Regions from separate parts of the Paenibacillus graminis genome, predicted to be linked through region 1. Evidence: predicted binding sites of a transcription regulator. Region 1 holds the regulator's gene; each other region holds the start of a gene.
The links. Region 1 encodes LexA, which represses DNA repair genes until DNA is damaged. Its sites were predicted from a motif close to CGAACATATGTTCG; they were not measured.
Positions count from the first base shown of each region.

Region 1 (5,665 bases):
ACCTAGCCCGAAGGCCTAAGAACGTCCGCTTGCTAATTTGCGGGCCTGCTGTGCATGTAATTTTTTCATAGCCAACCTTGCTGCAGGCTGGGCAATGAAGGCTTCGACCCAAAATGCTATGGAAAAATTTCTGGGCCACCGGTAAAAGAAATTTCGCGGCGGATCTAAAGTGATGGAATTGGTTCCTACCCAGGCTCCAATAATCGTCAGGAAAATGGATAGAATACAGCAAAAGCCCCGTTGCAGGGGCCTTTGCTGCGGATTAGGAGTTGGCATACTTGATGATTTCGTCTGGAATTGCAGTTTCCCCAAGGATGGATTCTACTGCCTTCCAGGCTTCCTGGAACTGTTTCCCGCTATAATTGGTGCGACTGCCGGACGGGTTGGACAGTGACATATCAAACACGATAAATTCGCCTGCTTCCTCGATCACCCTAAAGCTGACGGTACGGTCCTTTTTCTGAATTCTAACTTCCTCCAAAGTGCTTCCTCCTTATCATTCAGTCTGTTCTAAACTAAATTAGTCTTACCAAATCCCGCACGGAAAGGCAAGCCAAGTCATAAAAATGACACTTGCAAAAAAAATTTGTTTCTCATGCCAGAATTTAAATAATTAACAGAATGCACTTTTTTTATGGAAAATAAACAGCCTGACTCGTTTACATATTGTTCGGTGCCGCTGTATACTACCTATGTATGGAAATTCTTCTGTCTGAAATGGAAGTCTGTTAATTTGTTATACATATATTCCAAAAAATCAGGGAATTGCCTGTGTGGGTATCAACCAGCCGATAAGGAGGTGCCTTTGTGAAGTCAACGTATAAAGTTCTGACGAGCGATGCCGATTTGTTCGCTGCGGCGCTTTCTCAAGTGAAGGTATATGTCGTTCAGTTAATTGAAGGCAAGCCGCATGTAATTGCAGACTATGCCGGACCTGTGCAGAGATGGACCCCGGATGATGTGCTTGTAGCCGGAATGTGTTACAGCCGGGATGGATTTGAGTTCAGAGTCCGTGTTCCGAAAAAACAGGAAGAATAGATGGCCCAGCCCTGTTCCGGATGAGCTTTTTTCCGTCCTTTACTATGAGCTGCTGAGAAGCGGCTCTTTTGTTTTCTTGAATTTTACTGCCTGATCGCACATACCAATGCAGCATCAATTGCATCTCTTATACTATCAAACGTAAAAGAGGTGTAAATGATGACAGAACGCGAGCGTGCAAGAATCCGCAGAGCGCTGAATTTGCTGCGTGCGCAAAGAGCTATTTTGCTGGAGAGACTGGAAGAAATCAATGAAAATTTACGGCGGGTACCCAATCCCAGCCGGGCCAGACGCGAACTGCTGGCTGCGAGAGCTTCCATACGTGAAGCATTGCGTTTAAATGCTGCAGCAATCCGGTTACTCCGCAGCATTCTGTAGTTAGCTTGGGGCTTAGCAGCAGAAGTCTTGGGATTCAGGGCATCCTTCGGGGTGCCTTTTCAATGATAAGAGGTATCTTAATCTACATAACTGGAAGGTGACGGGAATGGAAGAGAGTTTGCGGTTGCGGCTGGGGCTGCCAAAGCAGCAGGAAACTGGAGATATTGCAGTAACGCCAGCACGAAATGCGGATACGGAAGGGATAACCGTCCTGAATGTATCCAGGGAAGATGTAGAAAAGGGGCGGCTGGAGAATTATCTGCGGGAGTTCAAAAAGTACGAAAAGAAAAGGCTGCGCGGAAAGGTAACCCTGATCTTTAACGGGTATGAGCTAGACCGGAGAGAAATTTATCAGATCCGTGAGATCACGAACTGGGTAGATCGTCTGCTGAAGAATATCCCTTATCTGTTCTACTTTTTAAGCCGGGAAAATTACAGTATGCGGATTGCATTCTTCTGCTTATCGGAAGTGGTGGGGCGCTCTGGAGTGGAAGTGTCCATTACCAGAGAACAGGGCCGGCGGCTGATTGAAAAAGTGGTTAAAAGCGCAGTGGTCCATGCCAGAAAGCTGAAGGAACCCGGAGAGGTTCAGCTCGCACTGGCAGAAGGTATACTGGATGAACTCGGATATGAGCAGACGCGGCAATAAAGCTAAGTGCCTCCGTGATTTTATTCTGCGGGCCATGGTGATGTATACCAGGAGGCACAAGCTGTTTATTGCTTCAATATGTAGAGATGTACAGCTTTACAGAAAGTTAAAGGCGGTAATTTGATCCGCATAGACAATAAGCTGCTTATATTCAATTTCAGTCCCATAACTGGCAAAAGGACGTACAATCACGTTGTCCAGGACAACAAAATTATAGTTGAATGATTTTTCAGGATGCTCAGCACCCAAGTAGGAGATGTATTCGTCTACGATAACATCGTCCATTAGTGATTTGAAATTAAATACATCCTCTTTACTGCTGGTATTCGTAGCTACATTGCCCTCGATGCTGCCGAACGCAGTAAGCAGATTGACTTTGCGTTCTCCATGATTATTGTTCAGCAAAAGGTTAGAGAGCTTACCCAGTGCTTCGACTTTAAAATCGACGTGGGTTCTGACTTTGGATTGATTCAAACCAGGCACTTCCTTTCAAGATTTAATTTTCCAATGTACAAGTTTCGACATATTACTGCACTTTTCCTGTTAGTGCGCAAAATAAATGTTATAACATGAAGGACACCCTGCGAGGACGCTGCTGCACGTCTGGCATAGGTGTCCTTTTCTCTGGTTATTGCCGAATGGTTACCCGGGTTCCAACGGGGACGGTGGCTGCGAGCCACAATACATCCTCATTGTACATCCGAATACAGCCGTGGGAGACCATTTTGCCGATAGAGGAAGGGTCATTGGTTCCGTGAATCCCATAATGGGGTTTGGACAGGCCCATCCAAAAGGCCCCGAACGGGCCTCCGGGGTTACGCTGTTTGTTGATAATGGTATATTCTCCAACCGGAGAGACCGTTAACATTTTGCCAATCCCTACAGGGAACCCTCTAATAACAGTGTTATTGTCCAGCAGATACAGCATCCGCTGTGACAGATCGATAATGATTCGATAGTTGGGCATGTGATCAGCACTCCTTTATGATCAGGATATGAGTGGAGAGGAAGGAGAGTTCTGAAATAATATGCACCAGCGAGTCGGGTAGAACAAATGTTCTTATCGGGTGAAAAGGGCATATGGAAAGACTGGATGGCGAACAAAATAGGTTACGCGGGAAGGTCGGACTGGAGAAAAGGAAAAAGACTGTCCCGCTATTCCAGCGGAGCAGTCTTAATGGAGGGGAGTAAATGCAATGCTAATGAATATCGCGGAATAGACCAATAACTCTGCCCAGAATCGTGACACGATTCAGACGTAGAGGCTCATAAGCCGGATTCTCCGGCTGCAGGCGGATGTGGTCACGCTCTTTGTAGAAGGTCTTAACGGTTGCTTCATCTTCTTCAGTCATGGCCACCACGATATCGCCGTTATCCGCAGTCTGCTGCTGGCGGACGATGACGTAGTCACCGTTCATAATGCCTGCGTCCACCATACTATCACCAAGGACGGACAGCATGAACACTTTGTTATCTCCTACATAATGAGTAGGCAACGGAAAGTAATCCTCAATATTCTCTGTTGCTGTGATTGGCACCCCGGCAGTAACCTTTCCAACGACAGGAATGCGTGTTACCGTCTGAACGAACTGATGAACATTCTCGGAATCCTCTTGACCCAGCAATTCTATTGCACGCGGTTTCGTTGGATCGCGGCGGATAAGCCCTTTCTTCTCCAGCCGGTCCAGATGGCCATGTACCGTGGAGCTGGAAGCCAGTCCTACAGCTTCGCCGATTTCCCGGACAGAAGGCGGATAACCCTTGCTGCGGACTTCGTTACGAATAAATTCCAGGATCGCCAGCTGACGACTCGAAATCTTTGACATCGGAATCAACCCCATATATTATGTTTGGGAAAATTATAACATAGAACTGCCGTTCGTACAAACATAAGTTCTAAAACGCTGGCTAAAATAGCAGGGATTTTGTGAAATAAGCTGTCTTATTCCGGTAAAAAGGAGCATTCAAAAGAAGGGAACAATTGTTCGAAAAAACTATTGATCAAAACACATGTTCGTGTTATATTAATTTCGAAAGTAAGAACAAGTGTTTGGAGGTCGATTAATATGTTAAAGTACAGCACATACCGTAGTATTTACGATGAGGTTCATGAGGACCATACAGCTTCAATGGACAGACTAAATATTAAGAATCTGCTCTTATCTTTTATATCACCCTATCGAACATTAATCCGGAAAGACAATATTGTAAAGCTGGCTATGATTTTTCTGCTGGTGATCTCAGGGTTTACGGTAGTGGGTAATGTGTTTGCAGGATCCGTCTCTTCGGCCAAGCAGGAAAAGAGGGTCGTTGTTGAACGCGGGGATACTCTATGGAGCATTGCACTGAAGAACAAACCGGCTGATATGAAAACGGCTGTATATATAGAAGGAATCAAACGGACAAGCGGTCTAGAGAACAGTAATATTCAAGCCGGAGATGTGCTGACTTTGCCTGTATATTCATACTGAATCAGTACCCATAGATTGATGCTAAGAGCTTTCAGGGAGCAGACCTTGACAAGCTCTTTTTCTCATGGCAAAGTTAGAATGAATTTATAGGGAGGGGAACACATTGAATATTGATGAATTGGTCGCCCGCATCAACGAATTGGCGCGCAAACAGAAGAGTGACGGCCTGAGTGAAGAGGAGCTTGCGGAAAGAGCCAAGCTTCGCGAGATCTACCTGGGCAATATCCGCAGCAACTTCCGTGCTCAGCTCAACAACATTGAGATTGTGGATAAATAAGAGCATGAACAAGGCAACAAGGCAGGAGTTAGTAATGCTCTGTTCCTTTTCATAGATATTTTAGGATGACTAGGGGGAACTGACATGGCCCGTTCTTGGGAAAGAATGGTTCAACGCAACACACAGCAAATTAACAAGCAACGCAAGAAGCAAGGGAAAGAGTCTATCTATGCTTCAACCTCTTCTGCCGCTGCCAAAAGCAGCGATGTTTTTAAAGGCCGCAATATCGTATTTCCGGCAGTACTGATGCTGCTTGGCATTATGTTCTGGGTAGTTGGCTCCATTGATGAAGCTAGGGGCAGCGGTATTCTTGCCAATTGGCTGGGAGTTGTGCTGTATTTTCTGCTTGCGGCACTGCTGTTTTTCCGCCGACCGTATTTAAAGGTAGAACGTGCCAGACTGTCCACCATTAAATATAACCGTGAGCGTCTGCTGCCGGCAGCGGATATTGAGAAGATCACCGTTACACGCGGCACTGTCTCTATTAAGTATAAAGGCAAGCGCACACAGTGGGTGTTCTCCAGACTGATCAACCGTTATGACATTAAGGCTATGACTGAACGTCTGGAGCAGTTTGCCAAGCAGAATCATGTTGAAATAGTGAACGAATAGAAAAGATATAGTCCAGCATAGGGAGAGGGAGAACTATAATGCCGATTTCCGCCGTACTCTTTGACCTTGATGACACATTGCTCTGGGATGAACGGAGCGTAGAAGAAGCGTTCCGCTATGCCAGTGAAGCAGCAGGAGACTCCGTCGATCCCAAGGAGCTGGAAGCAGCGGTCCGCAGGGAAGCAAGGAACTTGTATGAATCGTATGAGACATTTCCGTTCACCAAGCTGATTGGAATCA
Region 1 covers NZ_CP009287.1:3,967,636-3,973,300, reverse strand. Annotated here, with positions in the region: gene PGRAT_RS16660 (hypothetical protein) at 263-481, opposite strand; gene PGRAT_RS16655 (hypothetical protein) at 808-1,038, shown strand; gene PGRAT_RS16650 (hypothetical protein) at 1,195-1,416, shown strand; gene PGRAT_RS16645 (hypothetical protein) at 1,523-2,065, shown strand; gene PGRAT_RS16640 (hypothetical protein) at 2,162-2,539, opposite strand; gene PGRAT_RS16635 (L,D-transpeptidase) at 2,694-3,032, opposite strand; gene lexA (transcriptional repressor LexA) at 3,265-3,891, opposite strand; gene PGRAT_RS16625 (LysM peptidoglycan-binding domain-containing protein) at 4,132-4,536, shown strand; gene PGRAT_RS32445 (DUF896 domain-containing protein) at 4,640-4,813, shown strand; gene PGRAT_RS16620 (hypothetical protein) at 4,898-5,425, shown strand; gene PGRAT_RS16615 (HAD family hydrolase) at 5,464-5,665, shown strand, end outside.

Region 2 (5,665 bases), 160 kb from region 1:
CATATTCTGCTCGGGATTTTGGATATGTTCCGGGCCCCCTCACGCAGCAGACAATAGCGACACGCGGCGTCTCCCCATTCATCGGATCTGGGGGAAGAGGGTTCCTGCCTTTACACAGAACGGCTCCACTTTGGTGGGGCTGTTTTGTGTGTCGGGTTTTATCTGCCAAATTAGACTTAAGAGTTCCTTTCTCATATAATAGGAAAAGAATATTTGCTAACAAAGGAAGTGGATGAATTGAGTTCGGAAAGTTCATTTGATATCGTGTCCAAAATGGACATGCAGGAGTTGACCAATGCTGTTCACCAGACGGAGAAGGAGATCGATAACCGCTTTGACTTCAAGAACAGCAAGAGCAGTCTGAAGCTGGAGAAGGATGCGCTTATTATCGCTTCAGAAGATGAATACAAGCTGAATGCCGTCATCGATATTTTACAGTCGAAGATGGTCAAGCGCGGCATTACACTCAAGAATCTGGATTTTGGCAAAGTTGAACCGGCTTCTCTGGGCACTGTGCGCCAGCGTCTGGGTCTTAAGCAGGGAATTGATCAGGAAAATGCCAAAAAAATCAACATTCTGATCCGTGATTCGAAGCTGAAGGTGAAAAGTCAAATCCAGGGGGACCAAATCCGCGTAACCGGCAAAAGCCGTGATGATCTGCAGCAGATTATCCAGATTCTGCGCAAAGCCGATTTACCGCTGGATCTGCAGTTTAATAACTTAAAGTAAGATTTTCGTACCCCGCACTGCTTGCTGATTTCTCGCCTGCGGGGTGCTTTGTGTTTTTTTGACACCTACATAGGGCTATAATATACTTGCGTAAGCAGTTTTTTAGAAAATGTAAGAATATATGCTTCGTACTATAAATTATCCTTCTATTTCTGCTGAAACGGGTACCTTAAAGCGATACGTAGTATCGCTGCTTCGGAACCAAGCATAAGCTTTTACAAGGACGGCTAGCCGTTTCAGCCTGAGATAGTGGAATATCGGATTCGTACGGATCAAGGGAGGAACTTCTGTGAATTTGCCTAACCGCATTACGCTGGCACGTATTTGTCTTATCCCGATTATGATGTTTTTCTTGCTGATTAATTTCAGCTTTTATCCGGAACCGATTCATTGGGGCTCGTTCCAGCTTTCCTTTAATCATCTGATTGCAGCGGTGATCTTTTTGCTTGCGGCCAGCACCGATGGCATAGACGGTTATATCGCCCGGAAATACAACATGGTCACCAATCTGGGCAAGCTGCTCGACCCTCTTGCGGACAAGCTGCTGGTCTCGGCTGTGCTGATTTCCCTGGTGGAACTGGGCAGATGCGACTCATGGATCGCAATCGTTATTATCAGCCGCGAGTTCGCAGTAACCGGACTGCGCCAGGTAGCGCTGCTCGAAGGTAAAGTGGTTGCTGCCAGCAGGTGGGGCAAGATAAAGACTGTTATTCAGATTGTTGCAATTTCACTGCTGCTGCTGAATAACTTTCCGTTTCAATTCGTCAGTATTCCTGTAGATGATATTGCCATCTGGGCTGCAGCACTTGTTACTATCTATTCCGGCATTGACTATTTCGTAAAAAATAAAGATTTGCTGGAGCTTCATAACGCTTAACCGCTAAGCCCAATATAACTTGTGTTACTCTACATCCAGGAGGAGAAAGCCAGCTATGAAAGCGGAAATTATTGCCGTTGGTACAGAACTTTTACTTGGACAGATCGTAAACAGCAATGCCCAGTTTCTATCCCAGGAGCTGGCGGCGCTTGGAATCGATGTGTTCTTTCAGACCGTCGTTGGGGATAACAGCAGCCGCCTTCAGCAGGCCATCGAAATTGCCCGCAGCCGTGCGGATGTCATTCTTTTCACCGGCGGAATTGGCCCCACCGAAGATGATCTTACCAAAGACGCGCTTGCGGCTTCCCTGGGCCGCAGCCTGCATATTGATCAGCTTGCCATGGATCATGTCCAGCGTTTTTTTGATGAACGCAAGATTGTAATGACCGAAAATAACCGCAAACAGGCACTTATCATTGATGGAACCACACCGCTTCCGAACGAAACGGGGCTTGCTGTGGGCCTTGCGCTTGCAGACGGAGGCAAATATTACATTGTACTTCCCGGTCCTCCGCGTGAGATGAAGCCTATGTTCACAGGCCAGGCCAAACCTTGGCTGCAGCAGCATGCACTGACCGGTGAAATGCCGATTTATTCGAAGATGCTTAAGTTCGCCGGCATTGGAGAATCCCTTTTGGAGGATAAGCTGATTGACCTGATTAGGAATCAGAGTGATCCGACTATTGCTCCTTATGCCAAGGAGGGCGAGGTAACGGTCCGCATATCCACCAAAGCCCCTTCTGAACGGGAGGCCATGCAGAAGCTGGAAGTGCTGGAGAAGACAATTCAGGAGATCCTGCCGGAGCATATGTACGCCAATATCGATGTGCCGCTGGAACAGCTGATCGTCGATTGGATGGCGGATGCCGGATTGACTGTGAGTGCGGCGGAGAGCTGCACCGGCGGCCTGCTGATGGAGAGCATTACGAATATTCCGGGCAGCGCCTCGATGTTTCTCGGAGGAATCGTATGCTATTCCAATGATATGAAGAAGAAGCTGCTGAATGTGCCGTCAGCCCTTCTGGAGGGACCGGATGCGCCGGGCGCGGTAAGCCGGGAAGTAGCCGAGGTGCTGGCGGATCAGGTCAGAATGATTGCAGACAGTGATTTCGGATTGTCGGTTACCGGTGTAGCCGGTCCGGGATATTCTGAACGCAAGCCGGTCGGGCTTGTGTTCATCGGACTGGCGGAACGCGGCCGGCCTACCGAGGTCTATGAGCTGAACCTTAAGGGTACGAGGGAGAACATCCGTTTGCGGACGGTGAAGTCGCTTCTGTACCGCCTCTGGCGCAGACTGGAGGAGCGCAAGGTGGATACACCGCTTGAAGGGTCAGCCTTGCAATAACCTGAATACCCAGTATATAATTCAAGTATACGGAAGAACCGTGGCACTGAGACATCCCTGCTGCGGTTTTTTGTTATATTAATAGGCATGAACCTGCAGCCTGTCCTTTGGAAGAAGGCACTGTCCGGCGTCCGGTGATCGAATATTCTGGGTTAGCACCAGATCCGGAAGGAGGCTTACAATAAAAGGGAGTATTCCCCCGCAGGACAAAAAAAACGAATGTATGTTCGAAAAAAAGCTTGGCAAGACCTCCAAAACACGTTATTATAGTACTATAAACAGTGAAGGAAGTGGTCTGATTGTCAGATCGTCGTGCGGCGCTTGATATGGCGCTTCGTCAAATAGAAAAACAATTCGGTAAAGGTTCGATCATGAAATTGGGAGAATCCAACCACATGAAGGTGGAAGTGGTACCTAGCGGATCTTTGGCACTTGATATTGCACTAGGTATAGGCGGACTTCCCAAAGGACGTATTATTGAAGTATATGGACCGGAATCTTCCGGTAAGACAACAGTTGCCTTGCATGCGATTGCAGAAGTGCAAAAGGTTGGCGGACAAGCTGCATTTATCGATGCTGAGCATGCGCTTGATCCTAAATACGCTAACGCGCTTGGCGTTAACATCGATGAGCTGCTGCTGTCCCAGCCGGACACCGGCGAGCAGGCGCTGGAAATCGCTGAAGCACTTGTCCGCAGTGGTGCGGTCGACATCATCGTAGTGGACTCCGTGGCAGCATTGGTTCCGAAAGCGGAAATCGAAGGCGACATGGGTGATTCCCATGTAGGCTTGCAGGCCCGCCTGATGTCTCAGGCTTTGCGGAAGCTGTCCGGGGCAATCAACAAGTCGAATACCATTGCTATCTTCATCAACCAGCTTCGTGAGAAGATTGGTGTAATGTTCGGTAACCCGGAAACAACACCCGGCGGCCGGGCATTGAAATTCTACTCTTCCGTGCGTCTGGATGTGCGCCGCGTTGAGAGCATTAAGATGGGCAACGATGTGGTGGGCAACCGCACCAAGATCAAGGTTGTGAAGAACAAGGTAGCTCCTCCGTTCAAGCAGGCTGATGTTGATATCATGTATGGTGAAGGAATCTCCAAAGAAGGAAGCCTCGTGGACATTGGTACTGAAATGGACATCGTCAACAAGAGCGGTGCCTGGTACTCTTACGAAGGTGAGCGTCTTGGACAAGGCCGTGAGAATTCTAAGCAGTTCCTGAAGGAACACCAGGATATTGCCCTGTTGATTGAGAATAAGATTCGTGAAGCAAGCAATCTGTCAACAATTGTGGCTGCGCCAACTGAATCTGATGTGGCAGCGGAGCAAGAGGAAGAAGAAAAGCTGCTGCTTGAAATCGAATAACTTGATATTCAATCTTCTAAATTGAATACTTGGTAAGATATCGAGCGCCCTGTGAATGATCTGACAGGGCGCTTTTTCATAAAATGAACCAGACTTACAATAGCAATGAGGTGAGAGCCATCCATGGTCATACAATTAAATCCCGAACCCGAAGAGCAGGACGAGCAGGTGCTGGCTGATTTTCCTGCGGATGAGCAGCTGGTGATTACACGGGTGGAACGGCAGAAAAAGTCTGACCACCGTTATATTATTCATTTCGGCACCTATCAGATGACCGTTCATGAAGATGTCATGATTAAGTACCGGATGATTACAGGCAGCTCTTTCATGAAGACTGATCTGGAAGAGATCGTTGTAGCGGATGAACGCCAGCGGGCTTATGTGGAGGGCCTGCGGTATCTGGAGCGTAAGCCCCGGACGTCTCAGGAGATGGCCCGCCGTTTACGGGAGAAGGAAATAGGAGAGACTATTATTGCCGAAGTTCTGGTGCGGCTGCAGCAGGAGCGTCTGCTGGATGATCCCCTGTATGCCAAGCAATGGGCAGAGCAGCGTATTACGAACCAGCGCAAAGGCAAGCTGTGGATCCGTCAGGAACTGCGCGAGAAGGGCATTGACAAGCTGCTGATTTCCGAGGCGCTGGAGAATATTACTCCCGAGCAGGAGCTGGAGAGCGCTTTGCAGACGGGAAGAAAGAAATGGAATTTGATCCGCGGCGATGTGAATGACAAGCGCAGAAAGACCGGCGCATTTCTTATGCGGCGGGGATTTTCCGGGGATATGGTGCGCCAGGTACTGAATATTTTACGCGAGGAAGAAGATTTTGAAGGCGATGAAGAGGAAATTTACTTCCCCGACTGATTGTCTTGACTTTAATGCAGTTATCGACTCTCTTGACAATGTCTTTTTATAAATAATAAAATATAACATGAATCGGCCTAAATAAGAATCCTTTTTCCTTCCCAAAAAGCAGACTCTTATGGTGCGGTTCGCGTACAACTCATATGAAATGTAATCGCCGGATAAGGCGGGCAGTGTGCATGTGCAGCATGTGCAGTATGGCAATCGGTGTATTACCGGTTTTTTGTATGGTGATGAACGGATTAGTTTAACAACTGCACAAATTCCCAAGGCTTGTTCTTGGAGGAACCAACGAGGAGGTGAACAGAATGCATCCTGCAATCTGGGTCATAATCGTTCTCGTTGTAGCTGCATTATTCTTTGGATTCGGTTATTTTATTCGTAAATCCCTTGCAGAAGCTAAGATTTCCAGTGCTGAGAAGGAAGCCGTAGTCATCGTGGAGAACGCGAAGAAAGAGGCAGAAGCACTGAAGAAGGAAACGGTACTTGAAG
Region 2 covers NZ_CP009287.1:4,127,374-4,133,038, reverse strand. Annotated here, with positions in the region: gene PGRAT_RS33760 (hypothetical protein) at 1-57, shown strand, start outside; gene PGRAT_RS17405 (YajQ family cyclic di-GMP-binding protein) at 238-729, shown strand; gene pgsA (CDP-diacylglycerol--glycerol-3-phosphate 3-phosphatidyltransferase) at 1,019-1,606, shown strand; gene PGRAT_RS17395 (competence/damage-inducible protein A) at 1,662-2,951, shown strand; gene recA (recombinase RecA) at 3,251-4,315, shown strand; gene PGRAT_RS17385 (regulatory protein RecX) at 4,439-5,173, shown strand; gene rny (ribonuclease Y) at 5,482-5,665, shown strand, end outside.
Region 2: recA (recombinase RecA) is a predicted target of LexA. The motif match lies at 3,168-3,181, and genes of this name have one in related genera.

Region 3 (5,665 bases), 1.7 Mb from region 1:
CAGAGCGGAAATGTACAGTGGAACCACCGGAATCGCGGAACTGGACTGGGTGACAAGTGCTTTGTTGACTGAGACAAAAGCGCGTCCGCCCTTGGCATTCAGCTTCTCATTCAGTGCGATGGCTGTCTGCTCCAAGTCGTTTTTGGCCTGGCCAATCGTTCCGTCCCGGTAGATCGGATGGGTGATCTTCGGTCCAATATAGGAGTAAGCTACGGTTGTTGCGCCGTCTGCCAGCACACCGGCTTCCTGCAGCTGGTCAATCCACATTCCCCAGTCTTCCCCGCCCATTACGGCGATCGTCTGGCGGACTTCATCCTCCGTTGCCGGTTCAATGGTGACCGTGGATACCTCTCCGGTATGGAAGTTCATTGTCTTATTCGTGTAGGCGGTGCCAACCGGCTTAATCACGGAGGAGAAGGTTTCTCCCGTTACAGGATGGGTACGGCGTGGAGATGCAACGCTGTAGACCACAAGGTCGACGGTGCCGTATTCGGCTTTGATCAGGTCAATCGTTTTGGTCTTGATGGCATCGGAGAAGGCATCTCCAACAATGCTGTGGGATTTGAGGCCCTGCTGTGCTGCGGCCTGCTCGAATGCGGCCGAGTTATACCAGCCTGCCGAAGCCGTACGGGCGCCTTCAGCGGCTTTATCGAAGAAGACGCCGATGGTATTCGCTCCTGCACCGAAAGCGGCAGTAATCCGTGAAGCCAGCCCGTATCCGGTGGAAGCACCGATAACAAGCACGTTCACGGGGCCAGTCAGCTTCTTTTGAGCTTTTACGAAATCAATTTGTTCCTGTATTTGTCTGGCGCACCCTTCCGGATGGGCGGTTGTGCAAATGAAGCCGCGTGTTTTTGGCTGAATGATCATCAAGGATTACCCCTTTGTTTTAGTTTTTAACCTTTTTCACTAATATAGAGTATAGCAAATGATGGCTTAGAAAGATAAGTATGAATGTATTTTTTATGTTTGAGGCCAAGTAGCAGCACGGGCTGGAGCATATGCAGTTATTTGAAACTTATTCCAGATCTCTGCGTCAGTTACAGTACGTAATGTTCTGTGCATGTAATTCTGAGCAGGAGATGAAGGGAGAGGGGTACCGATATGGTGAAAAGAATACCCATGCTCCTGCTGGTTATTTTTCTGCTGGCAGGCTGCAGCCAAGGAGGGACTGTGATGAGCTATTCCGAAAGGCAAGCTGCTGCGTCCAAGCTGGATTTCCGGCTGGCGCAGCAGAGCAACCTGCTCGGGCTGAAGCTGTTCAGCCAGCTGAGGGACAAGAGCGGAGGCAATCTGACGATATCGCCTTACAGTATCGCCACCGCCCTGGCACTTGCTTATAATGGCAGCGCCGGTGAGACGGCGGAAGAACTGGGACAGCTGCTCGGTTATTCTCCGGGTGAGCTCCAAAAGCTGAACGCAAGTCAGCAGGCGCTGCTGGCGGTGATGCAGGACGCCGGGCCGGGGATTAAGCTGAAGCTGGCCAATTCCGTCTGGGGCACCTCCCAATTACCGCTGCGCAAAGATTATCTGAAGACCGGAAAAGCTTACTATGAGGCGGAGATCCGTACGACAGACCTTGCCGCACCGCGTTCGGTCACTGAAATTAACGGATGGGTATCCAAGCATACAGAGCATACGATTACGAAAATGCTGGATCAGCCTCCCGGTCCTGACGCCCTGGGTGTACTTGTGAACGCCCTGTATTTCAAGGGCGGCTGGAAGGATGCTTTTCCCGAAGAAAATACCCGGCAGGCAGCATTTCATCTCTCGGCGGATGAGGCGGTACAAGTGCCAATGATGAGCCGTAACGGATATTATTCGTACGCAGCGCAGGAAGACTGGCAAGCCATACGTATTCCCTATGGAGCAGAGCAGATGGATATGCTGGTTATTGTGCCTGGTAAGCACTCTTCATTAGAGGACCTGGAGGCCAGGCTTGCGGAAGGGGGCTTTCCGGCCGGGGAGGATTTTGAGAACCAGCAGGGGACGGTAGGGTTGCCGCGTTTCACGGCCAGCTATGGAACGGACCTGAAAGATGCAGTACAGGCGCTGGGCGTGAAGCAGGCTTTTGATCCGGCAAAAGGCGATTTCTCCAAGCTGGCCGATATTCCCGATCCCATCTATATCAGCAAGATCATTCATAAAACCTATGTCGATGTGAACGAAAAAGGGACCGAAGCTTCAGCCTCCACGCTTGTTGAAATGCGTATGGGAGCTGCTCCTTCTGTGGGAGCACCCTTTCAAATGACAGTAGACCGGCCCTTTCTTTTTGTGATCGAAGACCGGCAGACCGGAGTCTGGCTGTTCCTCGGTGCGATTGAAAATCCGTTGTTGTCCCATTAAAAACGGGGAGTTCGTCAAATTTCCGGGGCTAAGCGCATAATTGCTCCCTTTGCAGGTCACAATAGGAAAAAAGCAGAATGAAGGGATCAACGTGAATGCTTTTCGCTTAAAGAAACAATTGTGGCGGCGTTGGAGACGTTGGAAAAAAGCACCCTGGGTGGGAGCGGCCTGTATAGCCTTGACGCTGCTTGCCTGGCGTGGAATGCAGGTCCCGGAAGAGCTCAGCGGCTTGCTGAGTGATACGGCATGGAATATGCCTGACAAACTGAGCGGGCTGCAGGAACAGGGCTCATCCGGTGATCCGGGCGGAAGCGTGCCGGCTGCAGCGGCTGTGTACAGCCATGCTGGAGAAGAAGGGACTGAAGGGACTTCAGCCCCGGATCGTGAGCAGCTGCTGGAAACCCTTAGCCAGGAACCGGTCAGCCGAACGGTTCACTTGAAGACAACCTATATTTCCGGTGAGGAGATCGTAACCCTTCCCGGGGACAAGTCTCTCGTCCAGCTCAAACAGGTCATTGCTGCACATCCGGACTGGAACGGCTGGATCAGCGCGGACGGGGATCTGTGGTTGGAGCATATGGTCAACGATTTGTCGCCTCAGATTAAGAAAGACGCTTTTATCGGCGTAGACGAGCACGGGAATCTGACCCTGTTCAAAGGTCCTCCTGCGGAGGAGAAGGTGCTGAAAACTTTTTTTCAGATGGACATGGGCTCGATGAAGTCTTCGCTGCCGGATGATATCTTAGAGCAGCTGCATGAAGGCATCCGTGTGCAGGATGTAGAAGAGTACAACAGCGTGCTGTCCACCTTCAGCGATTATGCGCGGGACTCATCGGAACAGGTGATGCAAAGCGAAGAATAACTATAGGGTAAGAAGGCCGCCTCTATGCATGGGGCGGCTTTTTTTTGCTGCAGGGAGTGCCCGGACACTCCCTCTTTTTTTCGCTTGCGGAAGCCGGCAGGAATCCCGGCAAACTTTTATTCTCCCGGAAGAAGGTTTTTTGCTATAATGATTAGAAGGAATACATATGTTCGCTTCAAGGCAACGAAATGGATGAAACCGCAGGAATAGACGGCCTGCTTAAGAGGAGAGATTGGATTTGCGCATCCTGGGCATTGACCCGGGGCTGGCGATTGTCGGCTTCGGCTTCGTAGATAAGGCAGGTAACAAATTAACGCCGGTGCAGTACGGGTGCATCCAGACGGAGGCGCATACGCCGGAGGAGGAACGTCTGCTGCATGTATACGAGGGTATGGTGCAGCTTATTGATAAATACCAGCCTGATGCGGTCGCGGTGGAGAAGCTGTTTTTCAGCCGCAATGTGACGACGGCTCTGCCGGTGGCGCAAGCAAGAGGTGTGCTGATCCTGGCCGCTGTCCAGCGCGGGCTTCCTGTCGCGGAGTATACTCCGATGATGGTGAAGCAGGCTGTGGTGGGCTATGGCAAGGCCGAGAAGAAGCAGGTGCAGGAAATGGTCAAGCTGCTGCTGAAGCTGGCGGCTGTACCGAAGCCTGATGATGTGGCGGATGCGCTGGCGGTGGCGGTATGCCACGCCCATTCGGTGAGTCTTAATTCCAAATTAAATGAGGTATTGCGAAAATGATAGATTACTTAAGAGGTCCGGTTGTCCATTTGGAGCCGGAATATGTGGTGGTGGATGTCCAGGGCATAGGATACCGGGTGTTCTGCCCGAATCCGTATGCTTTTGCCAAGTTGGAGGGGCCGGTGACGGTCTACATTCATTACCAGACACGCGAGGATGCTACCCTGCTCTTCGGGTTCCCGACAAGAGAAGAGCAGAAGCTGTTCCGCAAGCTGATTGAGGTATCCGGCATTGGCCCGCGCGTAGCCCTGGGGATTCTGACCGGCGGAACACCGGATCAGCTGATCTCCGCGATTTACCAGGAGAATATCACCTTCCTGACCAAGCTCCCGGGGATCGGCAAGAAGACCGCCCAGCGGATGATTCTGGATCTGCGGGACAAGCTGGACGGGTTGAGCGCGGTATCCATGCAGACAGGATTGTTTGCTGTAGCGGCAGAAGCCCAGGCGGCCGAAGAAGCAATGCCTTGGGAGGAAGCGCGGGACGGCCTGAGGGCTCTTGGATATACCGAAGCCGAGCTGGACCGGGTATGGCTGACCATGAAGAAGGAAGGCGCCGATACAGGTCCCGTTGATGTGCTGATGAAGAAGGCGCTGGGGCTGCTGTATATAGCCAAATAGGCTGCTTGACAGAACGGAGTGATGGATAAATGGATGACCGGATTATATCGGCTAACCTGATGATGGACGAGCAGGCGGTGGAATTAAGTCTGCGCCCCCGCTATCTGGGAGAGTATATCGGACAGAACCAGGTTAAAGAGAATCTGAAAATTTATATAGAAGCTGCCAAAATGCGCAGCGAAGCGCTGGACCATGTGCTGCTGTACGGGCCTCCCGGGCTGGGTAAAACGACACTCGCGAATATTATCGCCAATGAGCTTGGTGTGAACCTCAGGACAACATCCGGGCCTGCCATTGAGCGGCCCGGCGATCTGGCCGCGCTGCTGACCAATCTTCAGCAGGGCGATGTCCTGTTCATTGATGAGATCCACCGGCTGCACCGGACGGTGGAAGAGGTGATGTATCCGGCGATGGAGGATTTCGCGCTGGATATTATGATCGGCAAGGGTCCGAGCGCCCGCTCGGTACGACTGGACCTGCCGCCCTTTACGCTAATCGGCGCCACTACCCGCGCCGGGCTGCTGTCTGCGCCGCTGCGTGACCGCTTCGGTGTGGTCAGCCGGCTGGAGTATTATACGATTGACGAGCTGAGCTTCATTGTTTCCCGCAATGCCGAACTGCTCGGCATTGAGATTCTGGGCGATGCTGCAGAAGAGATCGCTTTGCGGTCCCGGGGAACTCCGCGGATTGCCAACCGCCTGCTGAAGCGGGTCCGCGATTTCGCGCAGGTGCGCGGCGACGGGATCATTACGCCGGAGATTGCCGGAGAATCGCTGAAGATGCTCCAGGTGGACCCGCGCGGACTGGACAGCATCGATCACAAGATGCTTCATTCCATGATCAGTTCCTTCCGCGGCGGACCTGTGGGACTGGATACCATAGCTGCGACGATCGGAGAAGAGAGCCAGACCATTGAGGATGTATATGAGCCTTACCTGCTGCAGATTGGATTTCTGCAGCGGACGCCGCGGGGGAGAGTTGTGACTCCTGCCGCTTATCAGCATTTGGGCCTTCCGCTTCCTCCGCAGCCGCAATAATCCTGGATTTTGCTATCATTTCTATTATAGGAGGCATCAAGATGAATCTTGCCAAGTG
Region 3 covers NZ_CP009287.1:5,627,766-5,633,430, reverse strand. Annotated here, with positions in the region: gene fabV (enoyl-ACP reductase FabV) at 1-870, opposite strand, end outside; gene PGRAT_RS24315 (serpin family protein) at 1,105-2,346, shown strand; gene PGRAT_RS24310 (BofC C-terminal domain-containing protein) at 2,438-3,208, shown strand; gene ruvC (crossover junction endodeoxyribonuclease RuvC) at 3,447-3,950, shown strand; gene ruvA (Holliday junction branch migration protein RuvA) at 3,947-4,570, shown strand; gene ruvB (Holliday junction branch migration DNA helicase RuvB) at 4,600-5,607, shown strand; gene PGRAT_RS24290 (SpoIID/LytB domain-containing protein) at 5,649-5,665, shown strand, end outside.
Region 3: ruvC (crossover junction endodeoxyribonuclease RuvC) is a predicted target of LexA. The motif match lies at 3,318-3,331, and genes of this name have one in related genera.

Region 4 (5,665 bases), 1.4 Mb from region 1:
GAATGTGCCGGGCTGTCTCCGGGAACCGTTCACTCGGGAACCTCAACTGGACTACGTCTGTCTCTTCTGCAGCCGGCTGGCTGCCAGGCAGATTGCCGTTCTGTTCGAACCAGTAAGCGGCAATGAGGAGCAGCACTGTGATGATGAGACTTGGGATGAATTTCTTGGACTTCACTTTGCTGCCTCCTAAAATTTGGATAGCTATGCTTCCAGAATACAGCTTCGTAGATAACTGGCTGAAAGCATATGCTTATATTGTGAACCATTGGTTCCATAAGTGCAGACTTAATCAGTATAGCTTAATTATTGCTTCCTTTAGAATACTGAATTGACAGGTTTTTTAATGGGTGCGGTATATTTATGCCGATTGTATGTTGGTTCGCCGTGCACTTGTCCGATAGATCCCCATATGATGTAGAAAAAAGGGAGAGGATGGTGGAAAAGATGGAATCGCGCATTCGGGATTTGCTGGATTCCGCATCACGGCTGGTCGGGGATGTACAGTGGCAGGCCTCATTCCGGAATGTGCAGATGAACCCTGCAGATGCTGCGCTTGCGTCTCCGGCCCGGAAGCTGCTGAAAACGTTATACCGTTTGCAGGGACAAGGAATGATCAGCGGGCAGCATGATTATCTGGAGAGCCCGGATGAATTCAACGGCAAGCTGAAGACGACCAGCGGACAATATGCCGCACTCCACGGCTATGAGCTGGGAGCGATTGATAATCAGACGGCGCAACAAATCGATATTCAGCGGCAGGCCGTGGTAGACAGCGCAATCCGGTGGCATAAGTCAGGCGGAATCGTAACCATGAGCTATCATGAGAATTTACCGGGGACGGCTCCGGCCTGGTCGAATGTCTCGAGGAGTCTTAGTGAAGCGGATTTTGCCAAATATATCACTCCGGGTACGGTTCAGTACAACGCGCTGATTGCGGAGCTGGACAAGACAGCCCGGTCTTTGAAAAAGCTTGCTAATGCAGGCGTGCCGGTACTCTGGCGTCCCTACCATGAGATGAACGGCGGCTGGTTCTGGTGGGGCCAGAAAAGCTCGTTCAGCAAGCTGTGGAACATCATGTTCGACCGGTACACAGCTTATCACAAGCTGCATAATCTGCTGTGGGTGTGGAGCCCTAATGCCAAAAACCAGTGGTCTGATGAACCGGCGGACTATTACCCGGGAGCTGGCAAGGTGGATGTGCTGGCGCTGGATATCTACGAAGCGGATTTCAAAAAGAGTCACCATGATGCCATGTGGAATCTGGGACGCGGCAAGCTGATCGCCATAGGCGAGAACGGGGAACTTCCATCCCCGGCGGTGCTGGCCAAAACTCAGAATAAATGGTCTTACCAGATGAGCTGGGGTAAGCTGCTCTATGAGAAGAACAGCGATGCAGTTATTAAGGCTTTTATGAAGCATTCATTTGTGCTCACCAGAGAGGAATATGCGAAGAAGGCGGCGCAGAATGCCTCTATGGCTGAAGCTGCACCCATGCCGGGCCTGTACGGGCAATATTACAGCAATGCAGCGCTCAGCGGCGAGCCTGCGCTCACCCGGACCGATACCGTCATTAATTTCATCTGGCGGCAGGCGGCTCCTGATCCGGCACTCCCTGCTGATTTCTTCTCCGTGCGCTGGAGCGGCAGGCTGAGCGCCGCATACACGGAGAGCTACACGATTTATTCGTCATCGGACGATGGCATACGCGTGTGGATTGACGGAGTGCTGGTGATTGACAGCTGGATGAAGCAAAGCGGACAGGAACGGCAGGGGAAGGTGAATCTGATTGCCGGGAAGCTGCATGAGCTAAAGGTAGAGTACTATGAGAACCAGGGGGATGCGCGGGTGGTGCTGATGTGGGAAAGCCCCAGCCAGGTGAAAAGCGTCATTCCAGCCGGGGCATTGTATCTTCCTTAAATGTGGCCAGCGGGCTAGATTTGTTCCCGGTAGCTGATATTGTTGGCGATTTTCTCATCGCGTACGGCTTTGCGCAGCACATCCTTCACCGTTTGGGGCTGGCGGATCCTGTGGAGAAGCAGCTGTGGCGACGAAGCATCATCCGAGAACACTGTAAGTGTTCCGATACCCAGAATACGCTGGAGGATGGACTGGGCCACAGAAAAGTCATTGACCCGCAGCAGCTCGATTTCTTCCACGTCCTTCCCGATTAGCCCGGTTTTGACCATAATGCGCTGGCTGGTGATGGTGAACGTGGTTGTATTCAGGCGCACGATGCCTTTGAGGCGGTCAGAGATGCCGGCCGGCTTGCCCTGCCACAGCGTTGTTTCAGGTCCCGAGCCGGAACCAGGCGCCGCTCCGGATGCCGTCCGGCGTCCGGGAGCAGCTGCATCTTCAGTAGTGTTTGCGCCGCATTCCCCGCAAAATTTGGCCCCTTGCTTGTATTCTGCTCCACAGCTTGTGCAGTAAGGCATGAGCTTATCTTCCTCTCTATCATTCATGTTGAAATCATTATAATATAACAAAGATTTCCGGTCACTACTGGGGATCTTTTTAGTTTGTACCTGCTCAAAATACGCTTCAATCCTGCAGAATGTTTCATCTCTGCTATTTTAACATTATTTTCAGTTGCACTTTACAAAACTCGCTATTATTCTGTTAAGTGGAGGGATACTTAATATGAGACAAGCCTTACTGGCAGTGCTGCTGATGATGGTTGGTATTCTAAGCGCCTGCAGCAATAATAACTCAGCGCCTGCTTCCCATGAAGAGGTGCAGGAGAACGTACAGAACTTTTATAATGAAATGTCTAAGTTTGATGAAATGGGCAAGTCCTCATTAGAGGCATTCAACACAACCTTAACTTCGTATTCGACAGGAAAAGCGAGTGACAACGAGATGGAGAAGGCAGTGGATGAATTCCAGGACACCGCTTCGGATATCGCCGATGAAGTCAAGGATGTGAAGATCTCCAAAAGCCTGCCGGAGAACATCCAGAAGCTGCTTAAAGAATCGGTAATTGCGTTCCAGAGCGCGTATTCCATCAAGGAGCAAGCCTCGAAGAGTGCGGTTTCTCCGGATGTTACTGCCGAGGAATTCCAGGACATGAACCAGCAGGCGGATGTGGCGATGCTGTATGGCATCTCCAAGCTGAATGAGGCCAGGGTGGCCGCAGGGCTGATTGAACCCGGAAGTGCAGCTACGGACACCCTGGCTGGTACAGGGACGGGGACTGCCGCCGATTCTCAAGCGGATACACACAGCCAAGCCGGCACAGGCAAAACAGATATCCAGGTAAACCCGCAGACCGGTAAGGGAGCTTCCGCAACAGAGATTAAATAAAACAAAATCCCTGCCCAGGCAGAGAACAAGGCCTTCTTCTCATTGGACAAGCAAAGGCGCTGCACAGCGAACACTGTGGGCGCCTTTTGCTTGCGGTTCTGTTATTTTTTTCTGATTGCTTAAAAAGAGGGAATGCGCATATAATACAAACATACGTTCGTTTAATTTGAATTGACATCGCTGAAATGAATCAGGTCATCCTTGGAGGGAGGAATCGCACAATGGGTAAGAAGCAGGAGGGATACGGCGTGTGGGAGAGCAGCAGGATGATGCTGCCGGAGCACAAAAGCCGGATACATAAGGATGAACGGGAGACGCTGCACCGGGGAAAGCCGGTTCAGGATGGGCAGAAGCTGGAGGAGATTGAATGTACGCTGGCGCTGTCGCTGCGGAGCCATGTCCGGGTAACAGTAGTGTTGGCTGATTCGTTTGCGAATAAGCAGCTGAACGGCTTTGTGACTTCCATTCACACCCACTCGCGTGAGATCAAGCTGCAGTGGGCGGAGGAATGGAAGTGGATTCAGGTCGATGATATTGTGGAGGCATACATCGTCTGAAGCAGCAGGCTTTTATTGCTGAACCACTCCTGTTTTATTTGTGGGAGTTGGACTCTGTCCTCTCATAAGCGATCAGGGTCACCGGTTTGTTCCCATTAATTTGGGCTATGGCCGCTTCAGCCTGGCGGATGATCTCCACCGCGTCCCCCTGATCGCTCAAGGCTGCCACCTTGTAGCTGTCACTGTGAATTTCCATTAGGTCTTCCCACCTTTCGCTTTTATATTGGCCTGTTTAGGCGGGAACCATCCATGAAAACGGCAATCCATAAAGATGCGAAAGCCCCGGGGTGTTCGGGTTTTTTTCTTTTACAATTAGGGAAAAGGGTACAAGCAACAGCAGAATAGAAGACATTTACTATACCAGGAGGTGATCAAATGCTGACTTTGGATCAGGTGAACAGCAAATCGGCAGCCCGGCTCGGCGGTCTCCATCCCGCCTTGCTGGCGGCTGCCAATGTCTTGATACAGCGATGTTATGTACGGGGCATCCCGATTGTCATCACCCAGGGCTTGCGGACCATAGCCGAACAAAATGCCCTTTATGCGCTGGGGAGAACCAAGAAGGGTGCGATTGTAACCAATGCGCGGGGTGGCAGCAGCTTTCATAATTACGGACTGGCGATAGACTTTGCGCTGCTGCTGCCGGATGGACGGAACATCTCCTGGGATATGAGCCGGGATGGGGACGGGGATAAGCTTGCAGACTGGCAAGAGGTCGTACAGGAAGCCAAAAAGCTGGGACTCGAATGGGGCGGAGACTGGACTTCCTTTAAGGATTATTCCCATTTTCAGATGGCTTTTGGACTGACCATTCAAGAGCTGAAAGCAGGCCGCCGTCCAGCCGCAGATCAGGTGAAGAAAGCCTTAAAACGGATCAACGGGGGTGAGGATGAAGTGAACAAGGATGTGGAGATTTCAATCACCCTGAACGGAGTGAAGCTTACAGCCGGAGTTCTGGATAACGGAACCACTTACGTCCCCGTACGGGCATTGGCTGAAGCGCTCGGAGCCAAGGTGACTTATGATCCTGCCAGCAAGACGGTGAATGTGGTGACCGTATAAAATTTCTTGCATAGATTCGACGCCGCAGGGGGAAATTATCAGGGACAAACCACACAAGGGGGTATAACATCTTGAATAAGCTGATAACAAGCTTTGCCTGCGGCACTGTATTATCCATGAGTCTGCTGGGCGTAGGATATGCATCCACCGCTTCCGGTACAACTGGCATGGACGGAACCGGCAACCGTATGATGAACGAGCAGGGCAACACCATGATGAATAACACCACTGGTACCGGAACTACCGGAACCACTGGAACTATGCGTAACCGTGGCGGAGACAACAGCACCGTTTCTCCACTATCCAATACTACGCAGACCGGCAGATACCGGGCTAACGCTACAACTGCCAACGCTAATGACAACGACAATGACTTCGATTGGGGCTGGCTGGGATTGGTAGGACTGCTCGGTCTGGCTGGCATGAGAAACAAAAGTGGCGAGCGCGAACGCCGCTAGTCATTCTGTGAAGCACAAGCGGCCCATCGGCTCCGGCTGGTCGGGCCGTTTTTCTGTAAACAAAACTTAATGCAAATTTAGATTGCGTATCCACCGGATACGTGATATCATATTTCTTGTCGCGTTATCAACGCTTCTACCATGCCGGGGTGGCGGAATAGGCAGACGCACAGGACTTAAAATCCTGCGGTACGTGAGTACCGTACGGGTTCGACCCCCGTCCTCGGCATACATTAAACTAGGAAATCCCTTGACACATAAGGGGTTTTCTTTTTTTGTAGTTTGAAT
Region 4 covers NZ_CP009287.1:5,364,082-5,369,746, reverse strand. Annotated here, with positions in the region: gene PGRAT_RS23205 (NucA/NucB deoxyribonuclease domain-containing protein) at 1-175, opposite strand, end outside; gene PGRAT_RS23200 (glycosyl hydrolase) at 445-1,917, shown strand; gene PGRAT_RS23195 (PH domain-containing protein) at 1,932-2,432, opposite strand; gene PGRAT_RS23190 (hypothetical protein) at 2,638-3,300, shown strand; gene PGRAT_RS23185 (YolD-like family protein) at 3,522-3,857, shown strand; gene PGRAT_RS33465 (hypothetical protein) at 3,892-4,053, opposite strand; gene PGRAT_RS23180 (M15 family metallopeptidase) at 4,233-4,919, shown strand; gene PGRAT_RS34475 (WGxxGxxG family protein) at 4,991-5,377, shown strand; tRNA gene PGRAT_RS23170 (tRNA-Leu) at 5,521-5,606, shown strand.
Region 4: PGRAT_RS23185 (YolD-like family protein) is a predicted target of LexA. The motif match lies at 3,447-3,460, and genes of this name have one in related genera.